DNA from 2 places in the Streptomyces sp. NPDC044033 genome. Region 2 is predicted to be linked to the other one. Evidence: riboswitches for the same ligand, from Rfam matches in the RefSeq annotation. Region 2 holds a riboswitch; the other holds the start of a gene.
What was found. Region 2 has a riboswitch for glycine ahead of gcvT (glycine cleavage system aminomethyltransferase GcvT). Riboswitches for the same ligand answer to the same signal wherever they lie in the genome.

Region 1: it holds a riboswitch for glycine, as region 2 does, so the genes downstream of both, gcvP (aminomethyl-transferring glycine dehydrogenase) here and gcvT (glycine cleavage system aminomethyltransferase GcvT) in region 2, are expected to answer to the same signal.

What each region holds. Positions count from the first base shown of each region.
Region 1 is NZ_JBWKFF010000025.1:111,317-121,977, reverse strand. Features, by position in the region: gene AC07AB_RS33810 (DUF881 domain-containing protein) at 1-601, shown strand, start outside; gene AC07AB_RS33805 (FHA domain-containing protein) at 684-1,550, shown strand; gene ftsR (transcriptional regulator FtsR) at 1,568-2,302, shown strand; gene AC07AB_RS33795 (bifunctional nuclease family protein) at 2,364-2,837, shown strand; gene AC07AB_RS33790 (MerR family transcriptional regulator) at 3,006-3,614, shown strand; partial or broken gene AC07AB_RS33785 (DNA polymerase IV) at 3,720-5,207, shown strand; gene AC07AB_RS33780 (PRC-barrel domain-containing protein) at 5,117-5,533, opposite strand; glycine riboswitch at 5,659-5,756, shown strand; gene gcvP (aminomethyl-transferring glycine dehydrogenase) at 5,946-8,840, shown strand; gene AC07AB_RS33770 (DUF5999 family protein) at 8,921-9,127, opposite strand; gene AC07AB_RS33765 (hypothetical protein) at 9,475-10,071, opposite strand; gene AC07AB_RS33760 (glutamate-cysteine ligase family protein) at 10,555-10,661, shown strand, end outside.
Region 2 is NZ_JBWKFF010000022.1:139,520-150,180, forward strand. Features, by position in the region: gene AC07AB_RS32010 (L-serine ammonia-lyase) at 1-1,089, opposite strand, end outside; gene glyA (serine hydroxymethyltransferase) at 1,279-2,547, opposite strand; gene gcvH (glycine cleavage system protein GcvH) at 2,591-2,965, opposite strand; gene gcvT (glycine cleavage system aminomethyltransferase GcvT) at 3,052-4,170, opposite strand; glycine riboswitch at 4,343-4,441, opposite strand; gene AC07AB_RS32030 (AAA family ATPase) at 4,604-5,296, shown strand; gene AC07AB_RS32035 (hypothetical protein) at 5,675-6,379, opposite strand; gene AC07AB_RS32040 (enhanced serine sensitivity protein SseB) at 6,600-7,367, shown strand; gene AC07AB_RS32045 (enhanced serine sensitivity protein SseB C-terminal domain-containing protein) at 7,512-8,270, shown strand; gene AC07AB_RS32050 (ABC transporter permease) at 8,565-9,563, shown strand; gene AC07AB_RS32055 (ABC transporter substrate-binding protein) at 9,735-10,661, shown strand, end outside.

The DNA.
Region 1 (10,661 bases), on a different contig from region 2:
GACCAGCGACAACAGCAATCTGCGCGGCGCCCGCCAGGAGGACCTCGTACGGATCCTGGACGAGCTCGACAACCGCACCCAGCGGTTGGAGGACGAGAAGCGGGGCCTGGAGAACCAGCGCACTGAGCTGGAGAACAGCTCGAACCAGGCCGCTGAGGCCCGTAAGCAGACGGCCCAGAAGGAACGCCAGCTGGGTGTGCTCGCGGGCACCGTGGCGGCGCGTGGCCCCGGCATCGAGCTCACTGTGAGCGACCCCAAGAAGGCCGTACAGTCGGACATGCTCCTCGACGCCATCCAGGAGTTGAGGGCGGCGGGCGCGGAGGCGATCCAGATCAACGGGGTGCGCGTGGCCGCCGACACCTACTTCTCGGACGCAGGCGGCAAGGTGGAGATCGACGGTCAGAAAGTGGCACCTCCCTACCGGTTCAAGGTGATCGGCAAGCCGCAGGACCTTGAACCGGCCCTCAACATTCCGGGCGGGGTGGTGCAGACTCTGCAGAAGGAGCAGGCCACTGCGTCCGTCACTCGTTCTGAGAAGATCGTCGTGGACGCCTTGCGGTCCGCTGAGCGGCCTGACTACGCTCGGTCGTCATCGCAGTGAGGCGCACAGGCTCGGGGGCTCCGCACCCGGGACATGACGTTGCGGGGGGTCGGCGCACCAAGAGGGGGGTGCGTGGTGGAAACTGTCTGTTGACCACGGACGTTGTAAAGATGTCCGGGTCGGATGGTGTGTGCATCGAGGGTTTGTCCTGCCCCACGGGCGGGTCTGTTTCGGTCAAGGGGAATCGCCCGTGAAGTTGTTTGCGAAGTTGTTCGGCAAGAGCTCGCGCCAGGAGGGCGGCAGCGGTGCTGCGCGCCACCGGGCGCAGCGGCCGGTGGAAGGCACAGAGGCGTCAGAAGAGCGCCCGCTGTTCCGGGATCAGGTGGGAGGCCCGGGCGACGATGCTCCGGGCGGCCAGGGCGCGTCCGGGCGCATAGGTTCTCCGGGACCGTCGACCTCAACTGCGGGTGGAGGTACAGCCTTGGTGTGTACGAGGTGCGGCAACCGCAATGGTGAGTCCAGCCGGTTCTGCTCCAACTGCGGTGCGCCGCTGCGTGGTGGCGCGTCGTCCGAGCGGGCTTCGGAGACGACCTCGACCATCTCCATCTCCGGTCTTGAGGCGTACGAGTCGGAGGCCACCGGCCAGACGCCGACCCCGTCGCTCTCTCCGGAGGCGCAGGCCGCCGTCGACGCGCTGCCGATGGGCTCGGCGCTGCTGGTGGTCCGCCGCGGTCCGAACTCGGGCAGCCGCTTCCTGCTGGACGGCGACCTGACCACGGCCGGCCGCCACCCGCAGGGCGACATCTTCCTCGACGATGTCACCGTCTCGCGGCGGCACGTGGAGTTCCGGCGCGAGCCGGAGGGCGGCTTCACCGTCTCGGATGTCGGCAGCCTGAACGGCACGTACGTCAACCGGGAGCGGATCGACTCGGTCGCGCTGGCCAACGGCGACGAGGTGCAGATCGGCAAGTACCGGCTGGTCTTCTACGCGAGCCAGCGGGGCATCTGACCCGCCAGGGAAGGGCTATGCGTCAGACACCGGCGGGGAGTGCCGAGGGCGGCACCGCCACCGCGGACGGCCAGTTGGTGAGCATCGGCATGGTGCTCACCCTGCTGCGCGACGAATTTCCCGAGGTCACCGTCTCCAAGATCCGGTTCTTGGAGGCGGAGGGCCTCGTCGAGCCGCAGCGCACGCCGTCCGGGTACCGCAAGTTCAGCCAGGAGGACGTCGAGCGGCTCGGGTGCGTGCTGCGCCTGCAGCGCGACCACTACCTGCCGCTGCGGGTCATCCGCGAGTACCTCGACGCGCTGGCCCGGGGGGAGCAGCTGCCGCTGCCCGCGCCCGGACAGCCGAGGGATCTGCTGGACGGCGCCGCGGAGCTGGACGCGGAGGGCCCCACGGCCGTCCAGGTGGGCCGTGAGGAGCTGCTCGGGGCCACCGGGGTCACCGAGCGTGAGCTGGACGAGTGGCAGTCCTACGGTCTGATCGAGCCGAATTCCGGCGGCGGCTACGACGTCGAGGCCGTGGCGGTGGCGAAGCTCGTCGCGGACCTGGGCCGGTTCGGGCTGGAGCCGAGGCATTTGCGCGTCATGAAGGCCGCGGCCGTTCGCGAGGCGGACCTGGTCGAACAGGTGGTCGCGCCGCTGCGCAGACACCGCAATCCGCAGACCAGAGCCCATGCGGAGGCCACCGCGCGGGAGCTGGCCGCACTGTCCGTACGGCTGCACGCGGCGCTCGTAGCGGCCGCGCTGCGGGCGTGACCACACCGACCGGCGGGTGCCCGACTACCCAAACCCGCCGGGCACGTCCTAGGGTTGCTGTGTGAACGAGCTCGATGTCGTGGGTGTCCGGGTGGAAATGCCCTCCAACCAGCCGATCGTGCTCCTGCGGGAAGTGGGAGGCGACCGCTACCTCCCCATTTGGATCGGCCCGGGGGAGGCGACGGCCATTGCCTTCGCCCAGCAGGGCATGGCGCCTGCCAGACCGCTGACCCACGACCTTTTCAAGGACGTGCTGGAGGCGGTCGGCCAGCAGCTGACGGAGGTCCGCATCACGGACCTGCGCGAAGGCGTGTTCTACGCCGAGCTGGTCTTCGCGAGCGGGGTGGAGGTCAGTGCCAGGCCCTCCGACGCCATAGCGCTGGCGCTGCGCACCGGGACGCCGATCTACGGCAGTGACGGTGTGCTGGACGACGCCGGCATCGCGATCCCGGACGAGCAGGAGGATGAGGTGGAGAAGTTCCGCGAGTTCCTCGATCAGATCTCGCCGGAGGACTTCGGCACGAACAGCCAGTGAGGCGCCGACCGGGCTGCCGCAGGGCATTCGGCTAGCCTTTCCCCGCGGGCGGATACGCGAAACCACTCTTAGGGTGATTATCACTCGGCGTGGCGAGTGTGGCGATCGTTGACGCACCCCGGGTGACTGCCTACCGTCGAGACGGCAGGTCAAGGACGGAGGGTCGGCGTGAGAAGCACCGGCGACGGCACGGCGGCAGGCGGTCCGTATCCGCTTCATGGGGGAACGGCCGAACCGTTGCCCGGACACCCGGGGGCGGTCTCGGTGTCGCCCGAGCCGGTGCCGGAGACCATCGGGTACCGCGGGCCGACCGCGTGCGCGGCGGCGGGCATCACCTACCGGCAGCTGGACTACTGGGCGCGCACGGGGCTCGTGGAGCCGACCGTGCGGTCCGCCCACGGCCCGGGCGGCCAGCGGCTCTACAGCTTCCGCGACGTCGTCGTGCTGAAGATCGTCAAGCGGCTGCTGGACACGGGCGTGTCGCTGCAGAACATCCGGGCCGCCGTGCAGCACCTGCGCTCGCGCGGCATCGGCGACCTCGGCCAGATGACGCTCATGAGCGACGGGGCGACGGTGTACGAGTGCACGTCGCCCGACGAGGTCGTCGACCTGTTCCAGGGCGGGCAGGGGGTCTTCGGGATCGCCGTGGGCGTGGTCTGGCGGGATGTGGAAGGCGCCCTCGCGCAGCTGCACGGCGAGCGCGTGGACACCGGGGAGACCCTCGCCGGTCACAACCCCGCCGACGAGCTGGCGCGCCGCCGCAACCGCGCGGGCTGAGAGCCCGCCTGCCGGGTGGCGAGCGCCCGGACGTGACACGGGTTCCGCCGCTTCCGAGCCGCGCCGCGGGGCCGTTGTCAGTGGTGTGAGGCAGCATCTGTTGGTGTGAGAGGTTCGCCGACGATCCTGCATCTGGACATGGACGCCTTCTTCGCCGCGGCGGAGCAGGCGGCCAAACCCAGCCTGCGCGGGAAACCGGTCGTGGTCGGCGGCATCGGGCCGCGCGGGGTGGTGTCCACGGCTTCGTACGAGGCGCGGGTCTTCGGGGTGCACTCGGCGATGGCGACGGCCCAGGCTCGCCGGCTGTGCCCCAACGCCGCCTATCTGACCCCCCGGTTCACGCTGTACCGCCAAGTGAGTGAACGGGTCATGGAGCTGCTCGCCGAGCTGTCGCCGCTCGTCGAGCCGCTCAGCCTCGACGAGGCGTTCGTGGACCTGGAGGCGGGCGGCGCGATCACCGCCGCGGCCACGTCGGCGGACATACGGGCCGTGGGCGAGCGGCTGCGGCGCGACATCCAGGCGGCCACGGGGCTCAGCGGGTCGGTGGGGCTGGCCGGATCCAAGATGCTCGCCAAGATCGCCTCCGAGGCGGCCAAGCCGGACGGGCTCGTCCTGATAGCGCCGGGCACGGAGCTGGAGCTGCTGGGGCCCATGCCGGTGCGGACGATCCCGGGGGTCGGGCCCGCGACGGCCGAGACACTGCGCCGGGCGGGGATCGGCACGGTCGCCGAGACCGCCGAGGCCGGCGAGGCGGAGCTGGTGCGGCTGCTGGGCAAGGCGCACGGCGCGGGGCTGTACGCGCTGGCCACCGGCCATGACGACCGCCCGGTCGTCGCCGAGCGGGACGCGAAGTCCGTGTCGGTGGAGGACACCTTCGAGGAGGACGTGACCGACCGGACCCGTGTGCAGCTGGAGATCACGCGCCTCGCCGACCGGTGCGTACAGCGGCTCAGAGCCGCCGGGCGGTCCGGCCGGACCGTGGTGATCAAGGTGCGGCGCTACGACTTCTCGACGCTGACCCGCTCGGAGACGCTGCGCGGGCCCACCGACGACCCTGGGGTCGTCCGGGAGGCGGCCGCGCGGCTGATCGAGGGGGTGGACACCACGGCGGGCGTGCGGCTGCTGGGGGTGGGCGTCACGGGGCTCGCCGACTACACCCAGGAGGACCTGTTCGCCCAGGCCGCCACCGCGCGCTCGGAGCAGGAGCAGGCGGCGCGGGCCGCTGAGGAGGCCGGAGCGGCGCAACGGGCCGGGGCCGGGGCGCCGGAGGCCGCCAAGGGCGGGGAGGAGCGGGAGGAGCCCCGGCCGCGCCGCTGGCTCCCCGGGCTGGATGTACGCCACACGGAGTTCGGGGACGGCTGGGTGCAGGGCAGCGGCGTCGGCCGGGTCACCGTGCGGTTCGAGACGCCCTGGTCCCCGCCGGGCCGGGTGCGGACCTTCCCCGTCGACGACCCCGCGCTCGAACCGGGGGAGCCGATCTCGCTGGTGCGGTCCGCCGGCGGTCAGCCGTCAGGGCCCGAAATCCGGCCGAATTCCCGGCCCGAGGAGGCGTCCCGGCCCGCCGGGGCCGGGGAGTCCGCCACGGGCGCGGGAGCCCTGCCCGGCGCGGAGGCGTCCAGCCCGTAGTGGTGGTACAGCTGGAGCTCCTGCTCCGGGGAGAGGTGGCGGCCGACGCCGAAGTCCGGCGCGTCCTTGATCAGAGCCCGGTCGTACGGGACGCGCAGGGCGTCCGCGACGAGGTCGCTCGGCTCCAGCGGCACGAACGCGTCCCGGCTGAACAGGCCGGTGCGCACGGCGGCCCACTCGGGCTTCCCGGTCGCGTCGTCGAGGTACACCTCGTCCACCGTCCCGATCTTCGTGCCGTTGCGGTCGAACGCCTTGCGGCCGATGAGCCCGCGCGGATCGATGTCGGTCTGCAAGAGGTCCTCCAATGGGTCCCGGGAGATCACAACTACTGCCCGAGACCTACGAAAAGCCACATTTCGCCAGCTGGCCACTTGAGGGATCGGCCGCAGATCGCGCTGGTAGGCTGGCGAGTGGCTGCAGACCCCATGCGGGAGAGTCCTCCGAAGGCTTCGTCGGAGGCGCCGAAGGAGCAAATCCTCCCCGGAATCTCTCAGGCACACGTACCGCACGGACGAGGTCACTCTGGAAAGCAGGGCGGGCCACGCACCGGTACAGCGCCGAAGCCCCTCCTCACCGACGGTGAAAGCCGGTTCGCCCCGGGCGGCCCGGTGAAGCTCTCAGGTTGAGATGACAGAGGGGGAGGCCGTCCGGGTACCCGCGCCACGGTGCCCCTCGCAGGTCGCGACGACCAGGAGGCCCCCGCAGATGAACGACAACCGCATCCCCCTTTCCGATCTTGAACGTGGAACGCCGTTCGAGCACCGCCATATCGGGCCGGACAGTGCCGCCCAGGCCAAGATGCTCGCCCAGGTCGGATTCGGCTCGCTCGACGAGCTCACCGCGGCCGCCGTACCCGATGTGATCAAGAGCGCCGAGGCGCTCCGGCTCCCCGAGGCCCGCAGCGAGGCCGACGTCCTCGCCGAGCTGCGCACGCTCGCCGACCGCAACCAGGTGTTGTCCCCGATGATCGGGCTCGGCTACTACGGCACGTTCACGCCGCCCGTCATCCTGCGCAACGTCATGGAGAACCCCGCCTGGTACACGGCGTACACCCCCTACCAGCCGGAGATCTCGCAGGGCCGGCTGGAGGCGCTGCTCAACTTCCAGACCGTCGTCGCCGACCTGACGGGGCTGCCCACCTCCGGCGCCTCGCTGCTCGACGAGGGCACCGCGGCCGCCGAGGCCATGTCACTGGCCCGCCGCGTCGGCAAGGTCAAGGACGGCGTCTTCCTCGTCGACGCCGACGCGCTGCCGCAGACCATCGCCGTCATACGCACCCGGGCCGAGCCCACCGGGGTCGAGGTCGTCGTCGCCGACCTCTCCGAGGGCATCCCGCAGGAGATCGCCGAGCGCGGCGTGTTCGGCGTGCTGGTGCAGTACCCGGGCGCGTCCGGCGCCGTGCGCGACCCGCGCCCGGTCATCGAGCGGGCGCACGAACTCGGCGCGATCGTGACGGTCGCCGCCGACCTGCTGGCCCTCACCCTGCTCACCTCGCCCGGCGAGCTCGGCGCGGACATCGCGGTCGGCACCACCCAGCGGTTCGGAGTGCCGATGGGCTTCGGCGGCCCGCACGCCGGATTCATGGCCGTACGGGAGAAGTTCGCGCGCAGCCTGCCCGGCCGCCTCGTCGGCGTCTCCGTGGACGCGGACGGCAACAAGGCGTACCGCCTGGCCCTCCAGACGCGTGAACAGCACATCCGCCGCGAGAAGGCCACCAGCAACATCTGCACGGCCCAGGTGCTGCTCGCGGTCATGGCCGGCATGTACGCCGTCTACCACGGCCCGGACGGCCTGGCCGCCATCGCCCGCCGTACGCACCGCTACGCCACCGTGCTCGCCGAGGGGCTGCGGGCCGGCGGCGTCGAGGTCGTGCACGGCGCCTACTTCGACACCCTCACCACGCGCGTGCCCGGCCGGGCCGCCGACGTGGCCGCCGCCGCCCGCGAGCGCGGCGTCAACCTGCGCCTCGTCGACGCCGACAGCCTCTCGCTCGCCTGCGACGAGACCACCGGCCGCGCCCAGCTGGCCGCCGTGTGGGCCGCCTTCGGCGTCGACGCGGACATCGCGGCGATCGAGGCCCTGGACGCGTCCGCCGCCGACGCGCTCCCCGCGGAGCTGCTGCGCACGGACGAATACCTCGCCCACCCGGTCTTCCGCCGGTACCGCTCCGAGACCGCGATGCTGCGCTACCTGCGCAAGCTCTCCGACCGGGACTACGCGCTGGACCGCGGCATGATCCCGCTCGGCTCCTGCACCATGAAGCTCAACGCCACCGCCGAGATGGAGGCGGTGACCTGGCCCGAGTTCGCCGCGCTGCACCCCTTCGCCCCCGTCGACCAGGCCCAGGGCTACACCACGCTCATCACCGAGCTGGAGGAGCGCCTCGCGGAGGTGACCGGCTACGACAAGGTGTCGCTCCAGCCGAACGCGGGCTCGCAGGGCGAGCTGGCCGGGCTGCTGGCCGTACGGGCGTACCACCGGGCCAACGGGGACACCCAGCGCACCGTCTGCCTCATCCCCTCCTCCGCGCACGGCACCAACGCCGCCAGCGCGGTCATGGCCGGCATGAAGGTCGTCGTCGTCAAGACCGGCGACGACGGCGAGGTGGACGCCGACGACCTGCGCGCCAAGATCGAGCAGCACGGCGACGAGCTGGCCGTGCTGATGGTCACCTACCCCTCCACGCACGGCGTCTTCGAGGAGCACATCAGCGAGATCTGCGCGGCCGTGCACGACGCGGGCGGTCAGGTCTACGTGGACGGCGCCAACCTCAACGCCCTCGTCGGGGTGGCCCAGCCGGGCCGGTTCGGCGGCGACGTCTCGCACCTGAACCTGCACAAGACGTTCTGCATCCCGCACGGCGGCGGCGGCCCCGGCGTCGGCCCGGTCGGCGTGCGCGCGCACCTCGCCCCGTACCTGCCCAACCACCCGCTCCAGCCGACCGCGGGCCCGGAGACCGGCGTCGGCCCGGTCTCCGCCGCTCCGTGGGGCTCCGCGGGCATCCTGCCCATCTCCTGGGCGTACGTCCGGCTGATGGGCGGCGAGGGGCTCACACACGCCACCCAGGTCGCCGTGCTCGGTGCCAACTACATCGCCAAGCGCCTGGAGCCGCACTACCCGGTGCTCTACACCGGTCCGAACGGGCTCGTCGCGCACGAGTGCATCGTGGACCTGCGGCCGCTGACCAAGGCGACCGGCGTCAGCGTCGACGACGTCGCCAAGCGCCTCATCGACTACGGCTTCCACGCGCCGACGATGTCGTTCCCGGTGGCCGGGACGCTGATGATCGAGCCGACGGAGAGCGAGGACCTCGCCGAGCTGGACCGGTTCTGCGAGACGATGATCGCGATCCGGGCCGAGATCGAGCGGGTCGGCTCGGGGGAGTGGGCGAAGGACGACAACCCGCTGCGCAACGCCCCGCACACCGCGGCCGCGCTGGCCGGCGACTGGGAGCGCCCGTACAGCCGTGAGGAGGCGGTGTTCCCGGCCGGAGTGTCGGCCGCGGACAAGTACTGGCCGCCGGTCCGGCGCATCGACGGCGCCTTCGGCGACCGCAACCTCGTCTGCTCGTGCCCGCCGCTGGAGGACTACGACAACTGACGGGGCCCGCTCGCCTCATAGGTCGGGGCCGGTTCGGCGAGTCGCCGGGCCGGCCCCTGCTGCGCTGTGTGTGCGCCGCGTCAGGCGGCGGTCATCACGTGTTCGGTGCCGAGTGGCCGGTGCGGGTCGATGATCTGCCCGTCCGGCAGCAGCTCACCGGTGTCCTCGAAGAGCAGGACGCCGTTGCACAGCAGGCTCCAGCCCTGTTCCGGGTGGTGCGCCACAAGATGGGCGGCCTCACGGTCGGCGGAGTCGGCTGTCGGGCATGGTGGCTGGTGCTGGCACATGGATGGGTTCTTTCGCTGCGGTGTAGTGAGTTCGCTGCGGCTGCTCGATGCGGTTTTCAAGGCCGCCCCCCGTTGTCAACTCAATCGGTCAGTCCCAGTGTTGCCCTACGGACGTGATTTCGCAGGGATTTCACGGGAGCTCTCCTCTGCTAGAGAAAGACGCGTCACCCATGAGGACGGTTGCCGCCAACAGCGCGGTCTCTTCGGGTGGTTCGGGGTGGTCATTGTGAGCTAGTCCGCGCGATGGCCCGCTGTGACGGACGTGAGAGCGGTGACCGTAGCAGAGCGCCCCACGGCCGGGAAGCCGTGGGGCGCTCTCGTATGGGTCGGGGCCGGCCGCGGGTCCGTCAGGCGGGGGAGCCGAGCAGCGGCGTCGGGGTGAGCCGGTGGGTGAGCACCGGCAGCAGGTCGGCGACGCGGTGCGGACGGTGCGCGGCGATGCCGGGCGGCGCGGGGGCGAGCGGCACCAGCAGGTCGCCGGGGGCGGGCCGGCAGCTCGACGCGTCGGCGACGGGGTCGCCGTGCAGCCAGAGCGTGAGCATGTAGAGCTCGGGTACGGACAGCAGCCGGGGCTGGTAGGGGGTCGTCAGCGACTCGGCCTGGCGCAGGGCCCGTTCGGTCGAGGCGACATACGGACCCTCGAAGAAGTGCGAGAACGTCCAGCCGTCCGGGGTGAGCATCGTCTCCGCTGCCGCCGCCGCTGCCGCGGTGGACTCGGCGCTCCGGATGAGGAACCGCCATCCCGTGAGCCGCGTGCGGGGGTGGCCGCCGAGCGCGGTGATCTGGTCCAGGACATACACCGGAAGCGGGGACTCCGGGGTCAGCTGCCCTTGCAGGGCCTTGAGGGACGGGGTGCGTGTCGCGCGGACGGCGGTGGGGGAACCGAGGGCCGCGAGAACGCTGCGCAGGGCTGGCGCTGGGGCTGGGGGGACATGCAGCGGCATGGTGAATCGCCTCTCACTCAGGAGACACGGTGGTGCTGGGCAGGTGCGGACGGCGCTGTCAGCGTGCGGGGTCAGAGGGGGGCCGGAACCGACTGCCGGGGCGCCAACTCTCTGCCTCGTTCGCGAAGTTTATACGACAGGTGTTCATATGGTGTTTCACCTAGCCGTCCCGGGCATTGCTGACAAGGCGCAATCAGGACCGGCCTGCCAGGCGATTTCGGGTATTCTGCGACCCGTCCGCGCCCGCCACCTCGTGCTTTTCCTCCGGTAGGGTAGGCCGGATAGTGCCGGTGCTTATAGCCGAGAATGTGCGACGTCCTGGTACAAGTCACTATGCCGACTGAAATTGCCGGAGCGGGATTCACTGAGATCATATCGGGTAACCCGTTTCGGCAGAGCGTTATCGATCACATTCTTGGGCATCATCAAACGTGACACCAGCGGCTGACGTCGTGGTCGACCCAGTCGAGGAGGGACGCTTCGATGGGGGAGAAGGTCGTGGCCGCCGGGTTCGACCTGTCCGACCGGCAGCGCTACCGAGGGAAACTCCGGCAGTGTCTGGAGGGGTTGTCGCGACTGCTGGAAGACGG
Region 2 (10,661 bases):
GACCTCGGCGAGGCCGCCCGCGGCCATGGAGCAGGCGGAGCCGACCTCGCCCTGGCAGCCGACCTCGGCGCCGGAGATGGAGGCGTTCTCCTTGAAGAGCATGCCGATGGCGCTCGCGGCCAGCAGGAAGCGGACGACGCCTTCCTCGTCCGCGCCGGGCACGAAGTTCACGTAGTAGTGCAGGACGGCGGGGATGATGCCGGCGGCGCCGTTGGTGGGGGCGGTGACCACGCGGCCGCCCGCGGCGTTCTCCTCGTTGACGGCCATGGCGTAGAGGGTGGTCCACTCCATGGCGCGGGCCGCCGGTTCACCCTCGGCGCGCAATTGGCGGGCGGAGTTGGCGGCGCGGCGGCGGACCCGGAGGCCGCCCGGCAGGATGCCCTCGCGGGACATGCCGCGCGATACGCACGCCTGCATGACGCCCCAGATCTCCAGCAGGCCGGCGCGGATCTCGTCCTCCGTGCGCCACGCCTTCTCGTTCTCCAGCATCAGGGCCGAGATCGACAGGCCCGTCTCCTGGGAGCGGCGGAGCAGCTCGTCGCCGGTGCGGAAAGGATACTTCAGGACCGTGTCATCGAGCTTGATGCGGTCCTCGCCGACCGCGTCCTCGTCCACGACGAAGCCGCCGCCCACCGAGTAGTAGGTCTTCTCCAGGAGCGGCAGGCCCTCCTCGTCGTACGCGAAGAGGGTCATGCCGTTGGCGTGGTACGGCAGCGAGCGGCGGCGGTGCAGGATGAGCTGGTGGGGCTCGTCGAAGTCGATCTCGTGGGTGTCGCCGATCTCCGCGCCGAGCAGCCGCAGCCGCTTGGTCCGCCGGATGCGGTCGACTTCGTCGTCCGCGGTCTCGACGGGCACGCTCCGCGGGGAGTGGCCCTCCAGACCGAGGAGTACGGCCTTGGGGGTGCCGTGGCCGTGCCCGGTCGCGCCGAGGGAGCCGAAGAGTTCGGCCCGTACGGACGTGGTGTGGGCGAGCACGCCTTCGTTCTTGAGCCGGCGCGCGAACATTCGGGCCGCGCGCATGGGGCCGACCGTATGGGAACTGGACGGACCGATGCCTATGGAGAAGAGATCGAAGACGGAGATGGCCACGGTGGCGGACCCCTTGTCTGCTCGTGGTGGGTGGTGCGGGCACTGCTGGGGCCGCGGGATGGCGCCCTGGTGAGGGGCGCCGTGCGGCGCTGGTGCTGCGCCGTGACGGGGCGCATGGGACGGGGCACCGGTGCACTGTTCTGCTTCCAGTGTGCGCGGTGCCCCGTACTCGCGGGTTGATCAGTTACTTCACGCGGACTTCAGACCCGGGTACAGCGGGTGCTTGGCGGCGAGGGCCGTGACCCGGCCGCGCAGCTCCGCCGCGTCGTAGGACGGCTTGAGCGCCGCGGCGATGATCTCCGCGACCTCGGTGAAGTCCTCGGCCCCGAAGCCGCGGGTGGCCAGCGCCGGGGTGCCGATCCGCAGGCCCGAGGTGACCATCGGGGGGCGCGGGTCGTTCGGGACGGCGTTGCGGTTGACCGTGATGCCGACCTCGTGGAGCCGGTCCTCGGCCTGCTGGCCGTCCAGCTCGCTGTTGCGCAGGTCCACCAGGACCAGGTGCACGTCCGTGCCGCCGGACAGTACGGACACGCCGTGCTCGGTGACGTCCGACCGGGTCAGGCGCTCGGCGAGGATGCGGGCGCCGTCCAGCGTGCGCTGCTGGCGCTCCTTGAACTCGTCGGTCGCCGCGACCTTGAAGGACACCGCCTTGGCCGCGATCACGTGCTCCAGCGGGCCGCCCTGCTGGCCGGGGAAGACCGCAGAGTTGATCTTCTTGGCCAGCTCCTGGGTGGACAGGATCACGCCGCCGCGCGGACCGCCGAGGGTCTTGTGCGTGGTGGTGGTGGTCACATGGGCGTGCGGCACCGGGTTGGGGTGCAGCCCCGCGGCCACCAGGCCGGCGAAGTGGGCCATGTCCACCATCAGGTACGCGCCGACCGCGTCGGCGATCTTGCGGAAGGCCGCGAAGTCGAGCTGGCGGGGGTACGCGGACCAGCCGGCCACGATCAGCTTCGGGCGGGCCTCCTTGGCGAGCCGCTCGACCTCGGCCATGTCGACCTGGCCGGTCTCGTCGTCGACGTGGTACGCGACCACGTTGTAGAGCTTGCCGGAGAAGTTGATCTTCATGCCGTGGGTCAGGTGCCCGCCGTGCGCGAGGTTCAGACCCATGATCGTGTCACCGGGCTTGAGCAGCGCGAACATCGCGGCGGCGTTGGCCTGCGCGCCGGAGTGCGGCTGCACATTGGCGTGCTCGGCGCCGAAGAGCGCCTTGACCCGGTCGATCGCGATCTGCTCGACCACGTCGACGTGCTCGCAGCCGCCGTAGTAGCGGCGGCCGGGGTACCCCTCGGCGTACTTGTTGGTGAGGACGGAGCCCTGCGCCTCCATGACCGCGACCGGAGCGAAGTTCTCCGAGGCGATCATTTCGAGGGTGGACTGCTGGCGGTCGAGTTCGGCGTCGACAGCGGCGGCGACGTCGGGGTCGAGCTCATGGAGGGAGCTGTTCAGCAGAGACATGAGTTCTTCCTGGGAAGCGGAGGGCGGAGGGCGTACGGGCGGGCTAGCCCGCGAAGGCGGTGTACTCGTCGGCGGTCAGCAGCACCGCCGGCTCGTCCGTGATCTTCACCTTGAACAGCCAGCCGCCCTCGAAGGGGGCGGAGTTCACCAGCGACGGGTCGTCCACGACGTCCTGGTTGGCCTCGACGACCTCGCCCGTCACGGGGGCGTACAGGTCGCTGACCGACTTCGTCGACTCCAGCTCACCGCAGGTCTCGCCCGCCGTGACGCTGTCGCCGATCGCGGGAAGCTGCGCGTAGACCACATCGCCGAGCGCGTTGGCCGCGAACTCGGTGATGCCGACCGTCGCGACGCCGTCATCGGCGGTCGACAGCCACTCGTGCTCCTTGGTGTAACGCAGCTGCTGGGGGTTGCTCATGACTCGATTCTCCTGGATACGCGTGGGTGCTTGTGCAACGGGTCTTGACACGTGAGACGCGACGGGCGCGGCGGTACGGGTCCCGGTCAGCGCTGACGCTTGTAGAAGGGCAGCGCGACCACCTCGTACGGCTCGTGGCTGCCGCGGATGTCCACGCTCACCCCGGCCGTACCGGGCTCGGCGTGCGCCGCGTCCACATAGGCGATGGCGATCGGCTTGCCGAGCGTGGGGGAGGGGGCGCCCGAGGTGACCTCGCCGATCACCGAGCCGTCGCTCGCCACCACCGGGAATCCGGCGCGCGGCACCCGGCGCCCCTCGGCGATCAGCCCGACCAGCTTGCGCGGAGCCGCCGCCTCGGCCTTCTCGGCCGCCGCGGTCAGCGCCGCGCGGCCCACGAAGTCGCCCGCCTTCTCGAACTTCACGACCCGGCCCAGCCCCGCGTCGAACGGCGTCGTCGCCGCGGTCAGCTCGTGCCCGTACAGCGGCATGCCCGCCTCCAGGCGCAGCGTGTCCCGGCAGGACAGCCCCGCCGGTACGAGCCCCGCGCCCGCGCCCGCCTCGGTCAGCGCCTGCCACAGTCGCTCGGCGTCCGACGGCCGGACGAACAGCTCGAAGCCGTCCTCGCCGGTGTAGCCGGTACGGGCGATCAGCGCGGACACCCCCGCGACCGTGCCCGGCAGCCCCGCGTAGTACTTCAGCCCGTCCAGGTCCGCGTCGGTGAGCGACTTCAGGATGCCCGCGGACTCCGGGCCCTGCATGGCCAGCAGCGCGTAGGCGTCGCGGTCGTCCCGTACGGACGCCTCGAAGCCGGCCGCGCGCTCGGTCAGCGCGTCCAGCACCACCTGGGCGTTGGACGCGTTGGCGACGACCATGAACTCCTGCTCGCCGAGGCGGTAGACGATCAGGTCGTCGAGGATGCCGCCCTCGGCGTCGCAGATCATGGTGTACCGGGCGCGGCCCACGGCGACCTTGCCGATGTTGCCGACCAGGGCGTAGTCGAGGGCGTCGGCGGCCTGCGGGCCGGTCAGCGTGATCTCGCCCATGTGGGAGAGGTCGAAGAGCCCGGCCCGGCCGCGGACGGCGAGGTGCTCGTCGCGCTCGCTCGCGTAGCGCAGCGGCATGTCCCAGCCCGCGAAGTCGGTCATGGTCGCGCCGAGCGCGCGATGCGTCGCGTCGAGCGCGGTACGGCGAGGGGAATCGGTCATGTTTCAGGCTCCCGGGCTGACGGTGGCGAGTTCTTGGAAGAAGCACACGAAGAACGCGCCTCCCCATCTGTCATCGGAACCTGAGAGGTTCACCAGGAGGCCCGGCCGGGCCCCTCGGCTTGCACCTTGGGTGGGACCGCCGATGGCACGGCGGCCCGCTTTTCAGATCTGCCTCGCCTGCGCGGTACGGGGCCTGAGAGATTCAAGGGAGGACTTGCTCCTTCGGCGCCCGGTGCACGGAGCGTGACCGGGACTCTCCCGCGCGGACTACGAGCGGCCGATATGCAGTTTGCGGGCACATCATCGCATGCGACGGTCCGCTGTAAACCCCCGGACGGGCGGCCGATCGTTTTGGCCCGCCCTTGAAGCGCATTACCTTTTCTTGACACTCTTCGGGTAGCCCGCAGTGACCGGACCGGGGAGGACGATCACCGTGCACGCGCAACGTACGTATCCGAGGCCGGCGTTGCCCGGCCCCCGGCGGCCCCCGGCCGCGGCCGCGGTCGCGGACCTGCGCGGCACGGCGACCGCCCACGAGCTGAGATTCCCCGTCGGCGACCTGCTCGTCGTCTCCGGCCTGCCGGGCAGCGGCAAGTCCACCCTCATCCGGCGGGCGGTGCCGGGGCTGGACGCCCGCGGCGGGATCGTCTGGCGCGTCGACTCGCAGGACGCCCGCGACCGCTGGGCGCGCCGGATGCCGGCGTACGTGCCGTACGGGCTCTACCGCCCGCTGGTCCGGCTCTCCCACTACACGGGGCTGCGGCGCGCGCTCCACTCGGGCACGAGCGTGGTCGTGCACGACTGCGGCACGCTCGCCTGGGTGCGCCACTGGCTGGCGCGCGACGCCAGACGGCGGGGCGTCGCGCTACGGCTGCTGATCATGGACGTACCGGTCGCGGAGGCCTTGACGGGGCAGGCCCAGCGGGGGCGCCGGGTCTCCGCGTACGCCTTCGCGCGCCACTGCCGGGCCGTGGCGCGGCTGGTGGCGGCGGTGGAGTCCGGCCGCCTCCCGGTCGGCACCGCCTCGGCGATCCTCCTGGACCGGCCCGCGGGTGACGCGTTACGGGCGATCCGGTTCGGCCGGATCGCCGAGGCGGTGCCGGGGCCTGGTGCCGGTGGTCCGTAGCGGCTGGGTGGTGGGGTCGGGCTCGGGTGCTGGGGTGGGTCGTTCGTAGGCGTTGGATTGCCGGGGCGTTGTGAGCCCGGCGGTCGTCCGTGGACTGCGCGGGTCACGGTGGTGGTGCCGGGGGCCCGTAGGCGCCCGGGTCACGGAGTCGGGCTCGGGCGCTGGAGCGGGCCACTCGTAGCTGTCGGATCACCGAAGCGTTTCGGGCCCGGCACCGGGGCCCGTAACCGTCCGGATCACCGAGGTGGGCCCGGGCGGCGGGACGGGCGCTCGTAGTCGTCGGATCGCCGAAGCGGTTACGGGCCCGCCGCCGGGCGCCCCTGAACCGCCGGGCGGCCCGGTGCCGCCCGGCGGTCGGTGCGGTGTCCCCGCCGCGCGTTACGCCGACCGGCCGGGAGCCTTCGGCGCGGCGGCCGGGGGCTTCTGGAGGCCGGGGAGGTCCGGGGCGGGGAGGCCGCCGCCGAGGACCATGCTCGCCACGACGTTCACCGTGGCGGCCAGCGTGGCCTTCAGGGCCGCCGCGGTGCCGGCCGGGCTGCCCGCGACGGTGGTCCTCAGCAACGCGTTGACCTTGGCCTGGAGGTCGGTGGCGGCCTTGGCCACCAGCTCCGGGCCGGCCTTCGACGGCGCGCCCTGCTGCCCGGCCGCGGGCGCGGCCGGCGCCTTGGCGTCGGTCGGGTCGACCGGCGCGGCCGGTTTCTTCGGCACCTTCGGTGCCTCCGGCACGCTCGGCGCAGCGGGCGCCTTCGCCGCCGCCGTGATCTTGGCGAGGGCCTCCTTGACCGCCTCCGCGTGCTTCGCGGCCTCCGGGGTCGGCAGCTTGCCGCCCGGCGCCTTCAGCACCGCGTTGACGAGGCCGGTCACCGGCTTGAGGGCGGCGGCCAGGTCGCCCAACCGCTCGGTCTGGCCCGCCAGCGCGTCCGCCCCCGGGATCGGGGCCACGGCCGCCGCCCCCGCCGGGTGCGGGGTGCCGCCGTGCGCGGTCGCGAGGGCCGCTCCGGAGGCGCCGAACGCCAGCGCGCCGCACACGACGGACGAGACGACCGCGCCGGTCTTCCGGGGCATCTTCCGGGACGTGCGCATAGGGGGCTTCCCTTCGTGGTGCGTACAAGGTGTCCGACCACCGTGCTGAGGACGGGTACGTTCCGCAACTCGCCGACTACCCGGGGTGCACCCCGGTCCAAGTTCCATCGCCCCCGCCTGACCTGGGTGTTCGTCAAGGAATTCGGCGGCACCCGAGGAACGTGGGGCATGCAGCCGTTAGGGTTCGGATGCGGCTTTGTCGAGACGGCGGTTGGACGGAATGAGCATCCCGGAGAGTTACGAATACACCCAGGCCCAGGGCTGGCCCGCCAATGAACTCGAAGAGGTGCTCGCCGCCTCCCTGGGGGTGGCGGGGGCCGGCGCGCGCATCGTCGAGGTGCTGAGCCGCAGCCTGCTGTGGATTCCGCTGCCCAACGGCGGCCACCCGGACAGCCGCGAGCTCGATCTGCCGACCCTGGAGATCGACGGCGGCGCGTACGTCCCGGTGTTCAGCTCCGAGCAGCAGTTCCGGCTGATCACCGGCGACCGGATGCCGTGCACCGTCGCACCGGCCGTCGAGTTCGCCCGCGGCCTGCCCCCGCAGCTGGGCATCGCGGTGAACCCGGACGGCGCCGTCGGCGTCCCGCTGCCGCCGCCCGCCGTCGCGGAGCTGTGCCGCGGCGGGCACGGCCCGCTGGACGGACCCGCCACCGGCGGCCGGGTGCGGCTCTACGAACCCGACTGGCAGGAAGAACCGGTCGACTTCCTGGCCGCCGCCGGGCTGGAGTTCGCCGCCGCCGGGCTGGTGCGGACCGCCCGGCGCGTCCTGGCCTGCGTGGAGACCGACGCCCCGGCGCTGTTCGTCGGCGTCGAACTCGACCTGCCCGACGACGCCGGCCGCGCCGCCGCGCTCGACGCCCTCGGGCGCGCGCTGCACACGGTCCCGGTGCCCTGGCCCGTGCAGATGGTCTTCCTCGACCTCGCCCAGGACCCGGTCGGGGAGTGGCTGAGCGAGCGCGTCCGGCCGTTCTACGACCGTGACCTGTGACTGACCCGCGGCAGGGCGGTACGGGCTCGTAAGCTGGTTGGATGACCGGGCGGGGTGCACTGGCGCGCCCCGAAGCGGGGCAGAGACGGCCGAGGGAAAGGGCGGACCCAGGTGAGCGCGGGCGCGGAGAGCGGCGTGGAGCAGATGCTGCGCCAAGTGGCGCCCGGCCGGTACGACGCCTACGAGGCGCTGCTGCACGCCATCGCCGACGGTCAGGTGTGGATGCTGCTCTGGCACGGCCAGGCCGGCTCGCCCGACGCCCAGTACGGGAACATGGAGGTCGACAGCCTCGGCTACGCGCCATGCGTGACCTCCGCCCCGGAGCTCGCCGCCAGCGGGTGGAACCGCGCCCATGAGGTGGTCGGCGGCCGCGCCATCGCCGCCTCGCTCTTCCCCGACCGCTGGGGCCTGTGGCTCAACCCGCACGCGCCGGGCGGCGGCGTCGGCATCCCCTGGCTCGACCTGCGGCGCGTCGCGGGCGGCCTGGAGCGGCTGCCCGCCGGGCCGCTGCGGCTGAGTGAGCCGGCCATCGAGATCCCCCAGTTCTATGCCCTGCTGGGGCAGAACGCGCACCGTACGCCCGTGGTCCGGGCGCTGCGCCGGGCCTGGGTGCAGCCCGCGCTGGGCGCGCCGTATCTGGCCATCGGGCTCGATCTGTACGACACGTCCCAGCCGGCCGTCGACTCGGTGCGGCTGATGATGCAGCAGTCGGTGGGCGTGGTGCCGGAGGGGCTGCCGGTGTCCACGGTGTCGATGTCGGACGAGCACGACCCGGTCGCGATGTGGATGCGGGCCAACGCGCGGCCGTTCTTCGACCGCGACGCGTACGGCGCCGGAGCGCCCGCGCCCACGGCCGGTTACGGCTATCCGCCGCCGCAGGGCCGTCAGGCCGGAGCGTACTGACACCAACTGGACAAACTGTCCTTGTAGTTACTGATCCGCTCATGGATCACGACTGTCCGTATAACGGAACCTCCCTACACACATCACGGTTACGCATCCATTGCCGGTCAGGTCTGGCGGGTGATCGCGGGCCCGTTGAAGACTCCCCGGAACAAGCAGAGTCGGTTCTGTGTGCGACCTGCTCCGCGTGAACTTCCCGCGCCTTCAGCACCATTCGCAGCACCTGATGTGAACCAAGCCGCGTCGGCGGCAGCGTGGGCCGGCTATCGCCGGTCGAGAGGGGTCCCCCAGACGATGACGGCACCATTGCACGACACGAGCGCGGCCGAGACCGCCGCCGTCGATGTCGCGGCCGGCGTCCCGGCGAAAGCCATCGAGGGCCGTTCCCCGTGGCGTATCGCCTGGGTGCGGCTCAAGCGCGACAAGCTGGCCCTGGCCGGCGGGGTCGTCGTGCTGCTGCTCATCCTGATCGCGGTGTTCGCGCCGCTGATCGTGGACCTGTTCGGGCATCCGCCGAACAACTTCCACGAGGACCAGATCGACCCGCTCTTCGGCACCCCCAAGGGCTCCTGGGGCGGGATCAATTCGGACTTCCTCTTCGGGGTCGAGCCGGTCAACGGCCGCGATGTGTTCAGCCGGGTGATCTACGGAGCCCGGGTCTCGCTGCTGGTGGCGTTCCTCGCCGCCGTGGTCGCCGTCGCCGTCGGCACGGTCTTCGGCATCGTCGCCGGCTACTTCGGCGGCTGGGTCGACGCCATCATCAGCCGCGTGATGGACGTCCTCCTCGCCTTCCCGCAGCTGCTCTTCATCATCGCCCTGGTCTCCGTGGTGCCGAACTCCCTCTTCGGTTTCAGCGGTTCGGGCGTGCGCATGGGCGTGCTGATCGTGGTGATCGGGTTCTTCGGCTGGCCGTACGTGGGCCGGATCGTGCGAGGCCAGACCCTCTCGCTCAGAGAGCGCGAGTACGTGGAGGCGGCGCGCAGCCTGGGCGCCGGACGCGCGTACATCCTCTTCCGCGAACTGCTGCCCAACCTGGTGGCGCCGATCACCGTGTACGCCACGCTGATGATCCCCACCAACGTGCTCACCGAGGCCGCCCTCAGCTTCCTCGGCGCGGGCGTCAAGCAGCCGACCGCTTCCTGGGGGCAGATGCTCTCCGCGGCCGTCACCACGTACGAGTCCGACCCCATGTTCATGGTCATTCCGGGGCTCGCCATCTTCGCCACCGTGCTGGCCTTCAACCTCTTCGGCGACGGCGTGCGTGACGCCCTCGACCCGAAGGGCTCGCGCTGACCCTCGCAGAACGCCGTCGAGCCGAGGGCCCGCGGCACAGAACCCCACAGCAGTACCCGCAGCAGCACCCATGACGACCCGGACGAGCAACACAACTGATTCCTCGTCAGGAGTTCATCCCCGAACAGCCGGTCCTCCCCGGGCCGAGAATCTCACGGAGGTCGCGACAACGTGACAACTCATCGCATTCCGAGGCGCAGACTGGCCGCCGGATCGGCCTTCGTGGTCGCGGCGCTGGTGTCCACCACCGCCTGCGGCGGGGGCGGCGGCTCCAGCACCAGCGGCAAGGCGCCGGGCTTCAACGCGGGCGTGGGCCATGTCGCCAGCACCTCCGCCAAGAAGGGCGGCGAGCTGAAGTTCATCGGCACGCAGGACGCCGACTCCTGGGACCCGCAGCGTGGCTACTACGGCTTCATGTGGGACTTCGCCCGCTACTACACCCGCACCCTGGTGACCCCGAAGCCCGCCCCGGGCGCGGCCAGCTCCGAGCTGGTCCCGGACATGGCCACCGACACCGGCCAGATCTCGCCCGACAAGAAGACCTACACCTTCAAGCTGCGCCCCGACCTGACCTGGGAGGACGGCAAGCCCGTCACCAGCCAGGACATCAAGTACGGCATCGAGCGCACCTGGGCCAAGGAGAAGATCACCGGCGGCCCGACCTGGATCCAGCAGGTCCTCGACCCGGACCTGAACTACAAGGGCCCGTACAAGGACACCAGCAAGGACAAGCTGGGCCTGAAGCAGATCGAGACGCCGGACGCGAACACCATCGTCTTCAAGCTGCCGAGCCCCAACGGCGACTTCCTCCAGATGCTGGCGCTGCCCGCCGCCGCCCCGGTCCGCCAGGACAAGGACACCGGCGAGAAGTACGGCCTCAAGCCCTTCTCCAACGGCCCGTACAAGTTCGCGTCCTACACGCCGAACAAGGGCCTGGAGCTCGTCCGCAACGACAAGTGGAAGAAGACCTCGGACTCCGTCCGCAAGGCGCTGCCGGACAAGGTCTCGGTCAAGCTCACCACCAACGCCGATGACATGGACAACAAGCTCATCTCCGGTGAGTACGACATCGACATCAACGCGACCGGGATGGGTTCG